Regions from separate parts of the Macrococcus epidermidis genome, predicted to be linked through region 1. Evidence: predicted binding sites of a transcription regulator. Region 1 holds the regulator's gene; the other holds the start of a gene.
The links. Region 1 encodes LexA, which represses DNA repair genes until DNA is damaged. Its sites were predicted from a motif close to CGAACATATGTTCG; they were not measured.
Positions count from the first base shown of each region.

Region 2: the regulator LexA is predicted to act here: its motif matches at 1,952-1,965, upstream of KFV12_RS07085 (Y-family DNA polymerase).

Region 1 covers NZ_CP073819.1:1,242,692-1,249,580, reverse strand. The annotation lists gene tkt (transketolase) at 1-1,445, opposite strand, end outside; gene KFV12_RS06530 (DUF896 domain-containing protein) at 1,538-1,774, opposite strand; gene KFV12_RS06525 (hypothetical protein) at 1,863-2,084, opposite strand; gene lexA (transcriptional repressor LexA) at 2,230-2,847, shown strand; gene KFV12_RS06515 (PspC domain-containing protein) at 3,255-3,464, shown strand; gene KFV12_RS06510 (hypothetical protein) at 3,561-3,716, opposite strand; gene KFV12_RS06505 (metal-binding protein ZinT) at 3,870-4,646, shown strand; gene KFV12_RS06500 (hypothetical protein) at 4,690-4,941, opposite strand; gene KFV12_RS06495 (VOC family protein) at 4,962-5,342, opposite strand; gene KFV12_RS06490 (hypothetical protein) at 5,363-5,779, opposite strand; gene KFV12_RS06485 (CAP domain-containing protein) at 5,808-6,818, opposite strand.
Region 2 covers NZ_CP073819.1:1,345,303-1,352,191, forward strand. The annotation lists gene KFV12_RS07070 (GNAT family N-acetyltransferase) at 1-119, shown strand, start outside; gene aac(6') (aminoglycoside 6'-N-acetyltransferase) at 116-565, shown strand; gene KFV12_RS07080 (ATP-binding protein) at 685-1,902, shown strand; gene KFV12_RS07085 (Y-family DNA polymerase) at 2,038-3,300, shown strand; gene KFV12_RS07090 (hypothetical protein) at 3,453-3,641, shown strand; gene KFV12_RS07095 (DUF4298 domain-containing protein) at 4,060-4,359, shown strand; gene abc-f (ribosomal protection-like ABC-F family protein) at 4,575-6,095, shown strand; gene KFV12_RS07105 (ABC transporter substrate-binding protein) at 6,142-6,889, opposite strand, start outside.

The DNA of each region.
Region 1 (6,889 bases):
GCACGTAATCCTGCTAATTGTTCAATCGGCTCATGTGTTGGTCCATCTTCACCAACTGCAATTGAATCATGCGTAAATACGTATGTTACAGGTAGTCCCATGAGCGCTGATAATCTTACAGCAGGTTTTAAATAGTCACTAAATACGAAGAATGTCGCCCCGTATACTTTTAAACCACCGTGAGCAGCCATCCCATTTAATGCAGCTCCCATCGCAAATTCTCTGACACCGAACCAGATATTTTTACCTTCAGGAGATTCAGCTGAGAAATCAGCAGTATCTTTAACATTTGATTTATTTGATGATGCTAAGTCTGCAGACCCACCAAAGAATGATGGTACTGTTTTAGCGATTGCCTGAATCATGTCTCCAGATGTACTTCTTGTAGCAGCAGATTTACCTACTTCATATTTTGGTAATTCAGTATCATAACCTTCTGGAAGTTCACCTTTAATCGCTAATTCAAATTGAGCTGCAAGTTCTGGTTGCTTTTCTTTATATTCTGCAAATTTATTATTCCATGTTTCTTCTGCTTCATTTGCACGTTTTAACATCGTTTCATTAAAGATGTCATATACAGATTGTGGTACTTCAAATTTTAAGTTTGCATCTAATCCATATGTTTCAAATGCTAAAATTCTCTCTTCATTACCAAGTGGCGCACCATGCACACCATTTGTTCCTTGACGGTTTGGTGAACCATACCCGATGATTGTCTTAACTTCAATAATTGAAGGCTTGTCTGAAGATTTTGCCTGCGTAATCGCTTTATCAATCGCATCACAGTCATTACCGTCTTCAACTAAGATATGCTCCCAGCCATAAGCTTCAAAGCGACCTTTTACATCCTCAGAGAATGCTTTGTCAAGATCTCCATCTAAAGAAATATCATTTGAATCGTATAAAGCAATCAGTTTATTTAATTTAAGATGACCTGCTAAACTTGCAGCTTCATGAGATATACCTTCCATTAAATCTCCGTCTGAAACAAGTGCATACGTATAATGATCTACAATATCTATATCTTTGTTATACGTAGCAGCTAAATGCTTCTCAGCCATCGCAAATCCAACACTCATCGCAAATCCTTGACCCAATGGTCCAGTTGTAATTTCCACACCTTCAGTATGACGAAATTCCGGATGTCCTGGTGTTTTAGAATCCCATTGTCTAAAGTTTTTCAGTTCCTCTAGTGCTAATCCACCAGAAACATGTAATAAAGAATATAATAATGCCGATCCGTGACCAGCAGAAAGAATAAATCTATCTCGATTGAAGAAATTCATTGAGCTAGGATTAAAGTTCAGGTGACGCGTCCATAATGTATAAGCAAATGGTGCAGCACCCATCGGTAAACCCGGATGACCAGAATTTGCAGCCTCAATCTGATCGATACTTAATGCTCTGATCGTGTCAATTGCAAGTTGATCTTCTTTTGTAAACATATTTATTTCTCCTTTATAATATATTTTAAATTATTCAACTAAACTAATACATAATTATCTAGTATATTAATTACTCATTAATAAACTATTTATTATTCTCTTAAATTATTGTTTCTTTGAATTTCTTTCACTTTCTCAGGCGTAACATCATTGCCTTCAGGATCGATTACCTTTGCGTTCTCTATTGTTTTTTGAAAGCTATTTCTGAAAGTCTGAAGATATTCTTTACGTAATAACGTTTGCTCTCTACCTTCTTCTTCAGTTAATCCTTCAGTTTTCTTTTTTTGTGCTAATTCATTTATTCTATTCATTTTTTCTTGTTCTAACATACCCTCATTCCTTTCCATTTAAAGATACCAAAAAAAGCGCGTGAAACCAACTGGTCACACTCGCTTAAGTAAAAAATTATATGGACGTTTAATTTACAACACCTAAAACCTCTCCATTTTGCACTGGATCATGTATCGTTTGTTCTTTATCATTACGAACATCATTTTGTTCGCTTACTTGTTCTGTAATGCCTGGTGAAGTTTGTTCATAAATATATTGAGATTGCGTCATATATAAAAGGCCGAAGACTGTAATTACAATAAATAATAGAAAATACATCATAAATTCCTTTGAAATAGTAACTGTCATAGTTAATTCCTCCTAGAACATTTGTTTGTATTTATACTTTAACAGAACGTTTGTTCTGTGTCAATAAAAACACGAACAAATGTTTGTTACATGCGAACGTATATGCTATAATACAAATAACACCAATGCTAAGGAGTGTTTATAAATGAGAGAACTAACTAAAAGGCAAGAAGAAATATATGAATATTTAAAACATGTTGTATCAACTAAAGGATACCCACCTAGTGTTCGAGAGATCGGAGAAGCGGTTGGTTTAGCTTCATCTTCGACAGTTCATGGGCATTTATCTCGATTAGAAGAAAAAGGATATATTAAAAGAGACCCAACTAAGCCACGAGCGATAGAAATAGTACAGGATGAAACACCTACTGATTATTCAGAAACCATTCACGTTCCGGTTATCGGTAAAGTAACAGCAGGGGTCCCTATTACTGCGATTGAGAATGTTGAAGAATACTTTCCATTACCTGCTCACTTTACAAGTAGTCATAATAGTGACATCTTTATTTTAGATGTTGTTGGTGAAAGTATGATAGAAGCTGGTATATTTGATAAAGATAAAGTGATTGTTAGAAGACAGTCTATTGCAGAGAATGGGGATATTATCGTTGCTATGACTGAAGAAGACGAAGCAACTGTCAAAAGATTCTATAAAGAAAATAATCGTTATCGATTACAACCAGAAAATAGTTCAATGGATCCAATCTATTTAGATTCTGTAACTGTTTTAGGCAAAGTTGTTGGGTTGTTTAGAGAATTTTAAAAATAAGAGCGCATGACTAATGTCATTCGCTCTTATTTTCGTTTATATTATTTTACATTTAGATAATAATTATTTTACTATTACGATTATTTACGTCCAATGATTTCTTTTACTTGTTCTAATATGTCTTTATGTTCTTTTGATTTTGTTTCCATCGTACTATCCCCTTATCTCATTCTTATAATGTATATTCATTATAAAAGGCTTACTTATAAAATATACCCAAAAAGAAATGAATCAAACATCGATGTATTTGTTTTTAATACAGGAAGTAACAATTTATATTAAATTAACTACTAATATTTTACAATAATTCATGAGAACATACAAATATTTCACTTTTTCCACTTCAGAAATTTTATAACTTTCCTTTTCCTTGATATAATATAGTTAAGGAGGCGAATGACATGCATAGAAAATTAGCACGTTCTACAACTGATAGATATTTGGCTGGTGTATTAGGCGGTTTTGCTGAATATTTAAACATGGATTCAACACTACTCCGTGTTATCTTTATTCTTGTTTCATTCTTAACTGTACATATCCCAACATTTACAATCTATCTTATTCTTGCACTCTTTATGCCAAAAGACGTTGATGTTATCGATCGTTACTAATTAAAAATTTATTAAATTAAACAAAGCTTAAGACAATGTGTATTCGCACATTTGTCTTAAGCTCTTTCTCTGCTTATTCATTTTAATATTTGCTACTTATTCCCTCTTATTTAATAACGCCACAGTCCCAAATCCTAATACGAGCAATAATATCGTTATTTTATCATCAATGATCATTAAGCCATAACGACATATGAATAATATGAATGCATAAATAAACAAAACGAGTATCTTGATATGATAGTTAGACATTTCAACCCTACTTTTCTATATTATATGATGTTCATCATACCATCTTTTTTTAATTTATTTAACTTTTTGTTTAAATAGTAATAATTCCTATTTACATTTATATTGTATTGCTTTAGTATTGAATCGTAATGATTACGAAAAAGGAGAATTATTATGAAACAAAGTATATTAACAGGTTTAGGCATCTTATCATTAGGAATATTATTAGTGGGCTGTCAGGATGTTAACACTGAAAATGAAAAAGAACAAACACATAAGACTGAGACAAATTCTAACGCAACGCATGAGAAAACGACTTCTAAAGAGCATGCACATGACCATGAACAAGAACAAAGCGAACATGTTCACGATCATGGTCATTCACATGGTGGTCATGCAATGACGAAAGAAGAAGAAAATATTTATAAAGGTATTTTTAAAGATGAACAAGTTAAAGATCGTCCATTAACAGATTGGGAAGGCGATTGGCAATCCGTATATCCTTATTTAAAAGATGGAACGCTAGATGATGTATTTGAGCATAAAGCAGAAGAAGATGATTCAAAATCTGCTAAGGCATATAAAGCATATTATACAACAGGCTATAAGACTGATGTAAATCGAATTAATATCCGTGAAAAATCAATATCTTTTTATAAAGGAAAAGAAAAATCGACAGGTGAATATACATATGATGGTAAAGAAATATTAACATATGAAGCAGGCAACCGTGGTGTACGATTTATCTTTAAAAAAGTGAGCGGTGATGATGCTGCACCAAAGTTTATACAATTTAGCGACCATATTATCGCACCTGAAAAAGCATTACACTACCATATATATATGGGTAATGATCGTGCACAGTTACTCAAAGAAATGGATAATTGGCCAACATATTATCCAAGTGATTTAAAAGGTGAAGAAGTAAAAGAAGAAATGTTAGCACATTAATAAAAAACCAGGAACTTATCCTAATATGATAAGCTCCTGGTTTTTATTTTCCTATCCAGAAGTTGAATGTATGCATTGAAATAATTAATATCACAATGATAAGATTTAATCCAACAAATAACTTTCTATGACTTACATTACCAAATAAAGCACTCATATATAAACCAAGTAAGGTCGTTACATACAAAAGCATCTGTACATATAAATTAATTTGACCTCTTCCATGAATAAATGGTGTAAATATCAATAAAAGTGAACTCATTAATAATAATAATATTACAATAAAACGATACATAATAATTCCTGCCTTTATTCCTACATTACGATAACATTGAATAAATGATCATCTAAATCTGAAAACATTATACCATAATAACCATTTTTCTTACCTGGAGGACTCAATACTTTCCCACCATTTTGTTCTATTAATCTTGCCAATTCATCAACTGCTTCATCACTCTCCATATCAAAAGAAATAATCGTTTCAGGATAATCAGATCTCCTTCTACTTTCACGTCCCATAAAGCCTTCCAGAACATCTTTTCTAAATAAACAAATTACTTGTTTCCCTACCATTATTCCAGCTAATGTATCATCATTTGAACGCTCTTCATTAATCTCAAAACCAATATTTCTAAAAAATTCAGTTGATGCTTTCACATCTGCAACAGGTAAATTAATCCAGTATGATTTCATTTATTCTCCCTCTGCTCTTTTTATTTGTGTAAATTAATAAGTGGTACACTTGATTTTATCACTTGGTTCGAAACAATTAAATGTTTTAACTCATCTGCGATATCAAGCTGATCTAGATAGTCAAAGTCTAACCAGGCATATGGTGCACGAACTCTAAATTCTTGTTTATTTTTAGCGTTAAACACAAATGCAGTATCATTGGCCATCGTTTTCGATAACCATGTCTTGAATTCTTTTTTCTCTTCAACGACAAACAATATACCCCCAACTTTAATATCGTGATTTAATTTACGTGCAAATTGTTCTGCAGTATCTTTAATTGTTGATTGACCTGATTTTACGACACTTGGTAATTTCATTTGTTTATTTCCGAAATCCTGTACTAATATTTTGTCTTCAGTTGTTATCAATAATGAAGCAGATATTTTTTCTTTCATTTGAAACTCCTTTTGATAATAAATTTTTTTATTTATATTGCGTAATATAGTTTTCAGCATAATATGGCTGATTGTTGTCATTGAATGCTATTCCTACGCCTAAACTCAAATAATTCTGTTTCAGAATATTTTTTCTATGGCCTAAACTATTCATCAATCCATGATGCGCTTCGATGGGTGATACTTGACCGTAAGCGATATTTTCACCAGCGACACTATAATTTAAATTTGCTTTTTTAATACGGTCAAATGGTGTTTCATTCTGTTTATTTGTATGACTGAAATAATGATGTTCAGCCATATCTTTTGCGTGTGCAGATGCAACTTTTGCAATTTCTGGATGTACATTTAGTATTTGCTTACCAAACATTTTTCTTGTTGCATTTGTTAACTCAAAGTGTAACCTTGCATAATCTTTCTCTAAATTATCATTTGGATAAGCATAATAATTTTGCTTCAACTGATCAATTGACTTATTAATAATTTTTATTCCACTTACTGTATTATTACGATACTTATCATAATAAATTGTAACAAAGTACTGTCCATACTGATAAATCGCACTTTCTTTATTGTCTAAAGCAAGTTGATAATCTTTACCTTGAAAAACTTCCAACGGCTGACCTAGTTTTTTCTCAACATTTTCGCGTGTCAAACCATACTTTATACCATTATCAGTAACGATCATATTCTGATTGGAATAGACACCACTCACCTTGCCATTTAAATACATAACCAGCATAAAGTCATCATAATCTCTATGATAGACCGTCCAGTACTGTTGGTATTCATTTAACAATTGTTCATGCGGTTTACCTAAAATATGATTGACTTGTGATTGGGTCATCCCCATTTTAATTTTTCCGACATTTATATTTTTTGCTTTTTCCGGCTTTTCAGTCAGTAAATGATTTTCTTTAATCATTTCACGTAGTTCAGACTTTATATTCAAAATAATATTATCGGATAATTGAAGAAAACTAATCGGAAAAATAAGTATAAATATTATTACTAGGCATAATGACAATATTTGCTTCATGTTACACCTCTATAAATTAAAAACATACACAGCGTGTATGTTTTTAATTATATCAAATTTAATTCTTTTTC
Region 2 (6,889 bases), 100 kb from region 1:
AATCAATGGCCACATGGACGCGTAAATTTGGTCAACCTACGTATTTCTTTAAAGATTACTGGGATGTAGGAGATCATTATGCTGTTTGGATTGTGGATATCAAGGAGGCGTCTGTATGATTCAACCTTTGACGTTAGAAAAGTTAGATACCGTCACCAACCTTGCTTTAAGACTATGGCCGGACAATATATATGAAGATTTAATAGATGAATTTAAGTCTTTAATCCATCATGATAATCAACGTGTATTTCTGTATCATGACAATCATCTGGATGTAGGTTTTGCGCATGTCAGTTTGCGTGTTGATTATGTTGAAGGGACAGATTCAAGTCCGGTAGGTTTTCTTGAAGGTATTTATGTCTCTCCTGATTATAGAAATCAAGGTATCGCAAGAGAACTTATTGAAGCATGTGAGCATTTTGCCAAAGATAAGGGCTGTACTGAATTTGCGAGCGATTGTGAGTTAACAAATATAGATAGTATTTTAATGCACGAAAAATTAGGGTTTGAAGAAACTAATAGAATCGTGTGTTTTAAAAAGAAAATAGAAAGATTTAAATGTTAATCACATTTATTCCGGCAAATATAGAGTTGTATTCCATATTTGCCGAACTTTTTTGATTGATTTTTATGTTTTTTTCGGCTAATATGGATTTGTATTCCATATTTGCCGGAGGTGGCTTAATGTATATCCATAGAACAATTGAAGATACATTGCTAAAAGTTCAACAAAATTTTAAAGTTGCTTTAATTACTGGACCACGACAGGTCGGTAAATCTACTGTATTGAAGCATTTATTTGGTGATGATTACGAATATGTCACTTTAGATGATTTATTCGAATTGAATCTTGCGAAAGAAGATCCAAAGCTTTTTTTTATGAATCATCCTGGGAAATTAATCATTGATGAAGTGCAATATGCACCTGAATTATTTATAGAAATTAAAAGACTCGTTGATCAAAACGATGATTATGGACAATATATTTTAACAGGTTCTCAAGGATTTAGTTTAATGCGTAATATTTCTGAGTCCTTAGCAGGTCGCGTTGGTATTATTGAAATGAATGGTCTGTCTACACGTGAAATTGTTGGTGATGATATGTTATCACCATTTATTCCAAATAAAGATTTTATTGCTGCAAAAAGAAAATATGTTGAATTAAGTGAGATGTGGCGTATCATTCAGCGGGGAAGTTTACCTGAACTGTATAAGAACGAAAATCTCGATTGGGACATGTATTATGCTTCTTATGTAAAAACATATATTGAACGAGATGTCCGTGATTTGCTTAATGTTAAAGATTTAAATCTATTTTCTCAATTTTTAACGGCATTAGCTGCACGTACTGCTCAAATGTTGAATTACAACACGATTGCAAATGAAATTGGTGTTGATATTAAGACAATCAAAAGTTGGATTAGTGTACTTGAAACATCAGGTATTATATATCTTTTACAACCTTTTTCTAATAATAGATTGACCCGTGTTATTAAAACACCGATGTTATATTTTAAAGATACAGGGCTTGTTTGTTATCTACTGAAATGGAAAACACCAGAAACACTAATGAATGGTGCAATGAGTGGAGAAATTCTTGAGACATTCGTGATTTCTGAGATCATTAAGTCTTTTAATAATGCAGGTATAACTAATGTACCTATAATGTTCTATCGTGATAGAGATATGAAAGAGATTGATGTCATTATTGAAGAAGATGGTGTTTTGTATCCAGTTGAAATAAAAAAAACATCGATGCCAACATTAAAAATGGCCAAAAATATGGCTGTTTTAGAGAAAGCTGAAGGCTTTTCAATTGGTAATCGAATGATTTTAAGCTTTGTTCAACAAAAAAGTTATTTAGCTTATGATACGATTACTTATCCTATTTGCGCCATTTAACCCTGTCCAAAGTAGTCTATAAAGGCTACTTTTTTATTTATACAAAACAAGAACATACGTTCTATTTTTATTGAAATAGAACGTATGTTCTGGTATGATAAATATATCATCAAAGATTATAAGAGGGTGCTTAATATGTATGATTACAGTCTGTGCGAGAAAAGGAATGTACTCTGTATTGACCAGAAGAGTTTCTTTGCGAGTGTTTCTTGCATCATGAAAGGACTTGATCCTATGACAACAAAGCTCGCTGTTGTCGCTGATACGAAACGACAGGGGTCTGTTGTGCTTGCTGCTACACCACCTCTAAAAGCAATGGGGATAAAGACCGGTTCACGTTTATTTGAAATACCTCATCGTTCTGATATCTATATTATCAATCCATCGATGAACACTTACCTGAAAGTTGCCAGTCAAATTGCTGAGATTTCACTGCAGTATGTTGCACCGGAGGATTACCATCAATATAGTATCGATGAATTTTTTATGGATGTTACAAAGAGTTATAACCTATACGCAGAAAGTCCGTATGCGCTTGCCTTAAAGATTAAACAGGAGATTTATGATAAGACGCAAATTCAATGTGCCGTGGGAATAGGGGATAATGTCTTACTCAGCAAGATTGCACTGGATATGGAGGCAAAGAAACAACCGGATGGTATTGCTGAGTGGCATTACGAAGATGTACCGGCAAAGATGTGGTCGATTGAGCCGTTAAGTAAGTTCTGGGGAATTAATCGTCGTACCGAGAAGAAACTCAATCAAAAGGGAATATTTACGATTGGGCAGCTTGCTAATTATCCGCATCATTATTTAAAGCGCGATTTCGGTATTATCGGAGTGGATCTGCATTTACATGCGAATGGAATCGATTCAAGTTTAATTCGAGAGAAACATCATATTTATAAACCCTCTATTAATAAAAGTCAGATTTTAATGCGTGATTACCGTTTCGATGAACTACGTGCTGTCGTGTTAGAACATGTTGAAGAAGTAACATTCAGACTACGTGCCGACAATATGATTGCACGTACGATTTCTTTTACTATTGGTTATAGTGATGAAGGGAAAGTAAATAAAAGTTACACATTATCTGAAGGGACGAATTTAACCGCTGATATCTTTCAGGTTGTGTGGGGATTTATGATGCAGTTATGTGATAAGAAGCGTATGTATCGTACAGTAAATATTTCACTTACGAACTTTATTCGTGAGGAAGATCGTCAGTTATCGCTCTTTGTTGATGAGTTTGAACGTGAGAAACAAGAGAGACTGGAAAAGACGGTAGACCAGCTAAAGATACGTTTTGGGAAGAATAGCGTCTTGCGTGCAGTATCGTATACAGAGCAAGGCACGGCGATGAAGCGCAATGGTCTTATCGCTGGTCATAAGGCATAGTAGTAATTATAACTATCTAAAATAGCATGATAAAAGGTTATATCAAATCTATAAAATATATAGTATAGATATTTTATGAAATTTGTTAAGTTTATATTTTACTATATTGAATGTACAATATTTATACATAGTATACAGAAAGGATGATGTATATGAAATTAGTTAAATATAGTGAACTTACAAAAAATGCACTAGATAAAAGAGAAAAAGTTATATTAGCTATGAAAGAAGTAGATAAAAACTTTGATATTGGACAAAGAAACTATGATGCTAAACGTATCGATGGTAAAAAAGAACAATTGAAACGTATGAAAGAAAAAGAGTATGCATTACACTATTAGACAAGCTAAATTAGATTTAGAAAGAATTGAAAGCTGTCAACCATTGATGCTTGTAAAGCGTTCAAAGAATGGATTAATATTGCTATAGAAAAAAGAAAAAAATTTAATTAAGTGCACCTCAAAAATCAGACTTAAAATCTAACTTTTGAGGTGCACTAGTTGTATAAATGGATGCTATTTATAGTGAACAATCAATGTATAACCTAGAAAAAAATAAAATGAACAATCAAAAACAGTATGAAGAGTATTTATTTTCATTACAATCCACTTTAAATAAGTTAATACTGATTATATTTAATAACGTAAACTTGCTTTAAAAATATTTAGCAAACTATTACCGTCTCTCTGGAATTATTCATCCATCAAACGTATAATAGACATAAATTGTTAATATATCTATCAATATGAGGTGAATACAATGAAAGAAGATGTAATCCGTTATGAGAAAGTCTTAAATGAAACAAGTGAAATTGTAGAAAAGATGAATGCGTTATTAGATCAATTGGAAGCAAATAGCACAGATTATAATGCCTTAAAAGACTATTATGGTAGTGAAGAGTATATGCGTGATGTAGATCTATCAAATGAATCTGATACGTATCAGGATATCCCAACTGGTGTATTATCTGAAGACGGCGTATATAACTTAATTGCTGAACAATATGCTTTAAATATAAGAATGCTGGAAATTGCGACACAGCAATTGAAGACGCATTAATATAAATCTATTTGTATTTGTTTTGTAGCAACCAAATACAAATATGGTATAATTACATCAATCTAAGATAACGAGGTAAAAGGTCATGGTAATTCTATAAATCCAAATGATGATATTGAATACAATATGATAATTTGTGATGACAGGATTACTATGTCCTTTTTTAATATCATCATTTGGACTTTCATATATTAAAAGATGAAAGGAAGAATGACATGATGCTACAATTTCATAATATTAATAAACAAGTTAAAGATACTACTTTATTCAAAATAGACCAATTAAAGATTAACCAAGGAGATAAGATTGGCTTAATCGGTAAAAATGGTTGTGGAAAATCAACTTTACTTAAAATGATTGCCCAAATAGATACTTCATATTCAGGTATAATAACTAATCCGTTTCAAACAAAATATGTGCCGCAATTAAAAGAAATAACGAGCCAGTCCGGCGGAGAACAGACGAAAAGTTACTTACTTGATGCTTTTAACAGCAATAATGCTTTATTGTTACTTGATGAGCCATCCACTAATTTAGATATGAACAATATCAATTGGCTCATCAATCAAATCAATCAATTTCAAGGGACAATGGTAATCGTGAGTCACGATAGATCATTGCTCAATCAAACAGTACAAAAAATATTAGAAATAGATGAGAGAAAACTTAATATATATACCGGTAACTATGATGATTACGATGAACAAAAAAAGAAACAATATGAACAACAAGTAAAAGAATATGAACAGTATCAAAAGAAAATTAATCAACTCCAGCAAGAATCAATTGAAAGAAATAAACATGCCTCAAACTTTAAAAAAAGAAAGAAGAATATTAGTATTTCCGACTATAAAGTCAACTCAAGAATGGGTGCTTATGACAGTCAGGAAAAAGCAATCGCTAAATCAAGTAAAGTGCTGCAAAAACGAATGGAACAAATAGAAAAAGTAGAAAAGCCTCTGAGTGACAAACAATTTAAAATTAAAGCAATAGGTAAATTAAAACATACAGGTGCTACGTTAATTCATTTAGATACTTTTACCGTTAGCATTGAAAATCATCTATTATTTCAATCGGGCATCTTCAAGCTAGTTCAAGGGGATAAAATTGCAATAACAGGACCTAATGGGAGTGGTAAGACAACTTTTATTAGACGGTTAATTGAAAAGCAATTAAATGGCTACTATAAACCCAATTTAAAAATAGGCTATTTTGCGCAAAATTTAACGACGTTAGATGAACAGAAAAGTATATTTGAGAATGTACGAAATACATCAGTACAGGACGATATGCTTATTAGAAATGTACTTGCTGCATTAGGATTTGATTATTCGAGATTGAATCAAATTGTTAATTCTTTATCTGGCGGAGAACGTGTCAGACTACAAATCATAAAGTTAATACTCGGTGATTATGATCTGTTAATCTTGGATGAACCGACAAATTTTCTGGATGTTTCTACATTGCAAGCATTAGAGCATTTCTTAAAAGATTATCCTGGTAGTTTTCTGATTGTATCTCACGATGAGCAATTCATAAATAATACGACAAAGAATAAATTTGTCATAAAACAACAACAATTATTAGATGACACAAAACAGAAAAACTATCAAACCCCTGACAATAGTAATTTACAACTATTAGAATATAAATTAGAACAAATGATAATTGATCCTGACGTAAATATACAGGATGTTATCAAACTTAAAAAGAAAATAGAAAATCTTAAAAAGTAATCAAAATTCATAAAACCAAAAACTTTCAGGAGACCTGAAAGTTTTTTTATCGTTTAATCACAAGCTCTGAAAAGTTATAGAATCCAGCAGTAGTCACTTTTGCATTATGTATGCTATTTGGTACTTTAACTTCCTGAGTAATGTTGAAGATAGGGTAGAGTGTATGTGATTCAAATAACGACTGATTAATCGCATGATTCAGTTCATTCCACTCACGAGTATCTGTTGTGATATATGTAGCATAATAATCGCTCAACAAAGGAAATTGTTGTGATAAATGGCGATGCATCGTTTTATTTTGATAGAGCAGTGTAAAATATTCAAAGGTTTCCGCTTCACTAAAGAACATACCATGGATATAGATATCCCCCTCAATTGTTATTTCACTTTTAAAAGAAGTCATAATATCGATAGGTTTTAATACCGCTTCTATATTGTATCGCTTTAAATATCTTTTATACTGGAGCATCTTTTTTTCGATATAGCTCGGATAGACAATGGTAATAGAGAAATGATCTTCTAATTTATTTAATGATTTAAGTGAAAGTGGCTGATCTTTCAGAATATAAGAGGTTTCTTTACTTGTGTGTATATCTTTAACATGATGAACGGACTGCTGAAATAAGTAATGCACAGTTGCTTTCTGAAGATCAGATAACTTATTTTGAGCGAGTGATAGCACATAATAAAAACCATCTGTTACTTCGATATGCTGGAACGTATCACTATCACTTAACGTAAAGTTAGTTTCTTTAAGCTTCGGTATATAAATTAATTCAACTTCATCAAGATAT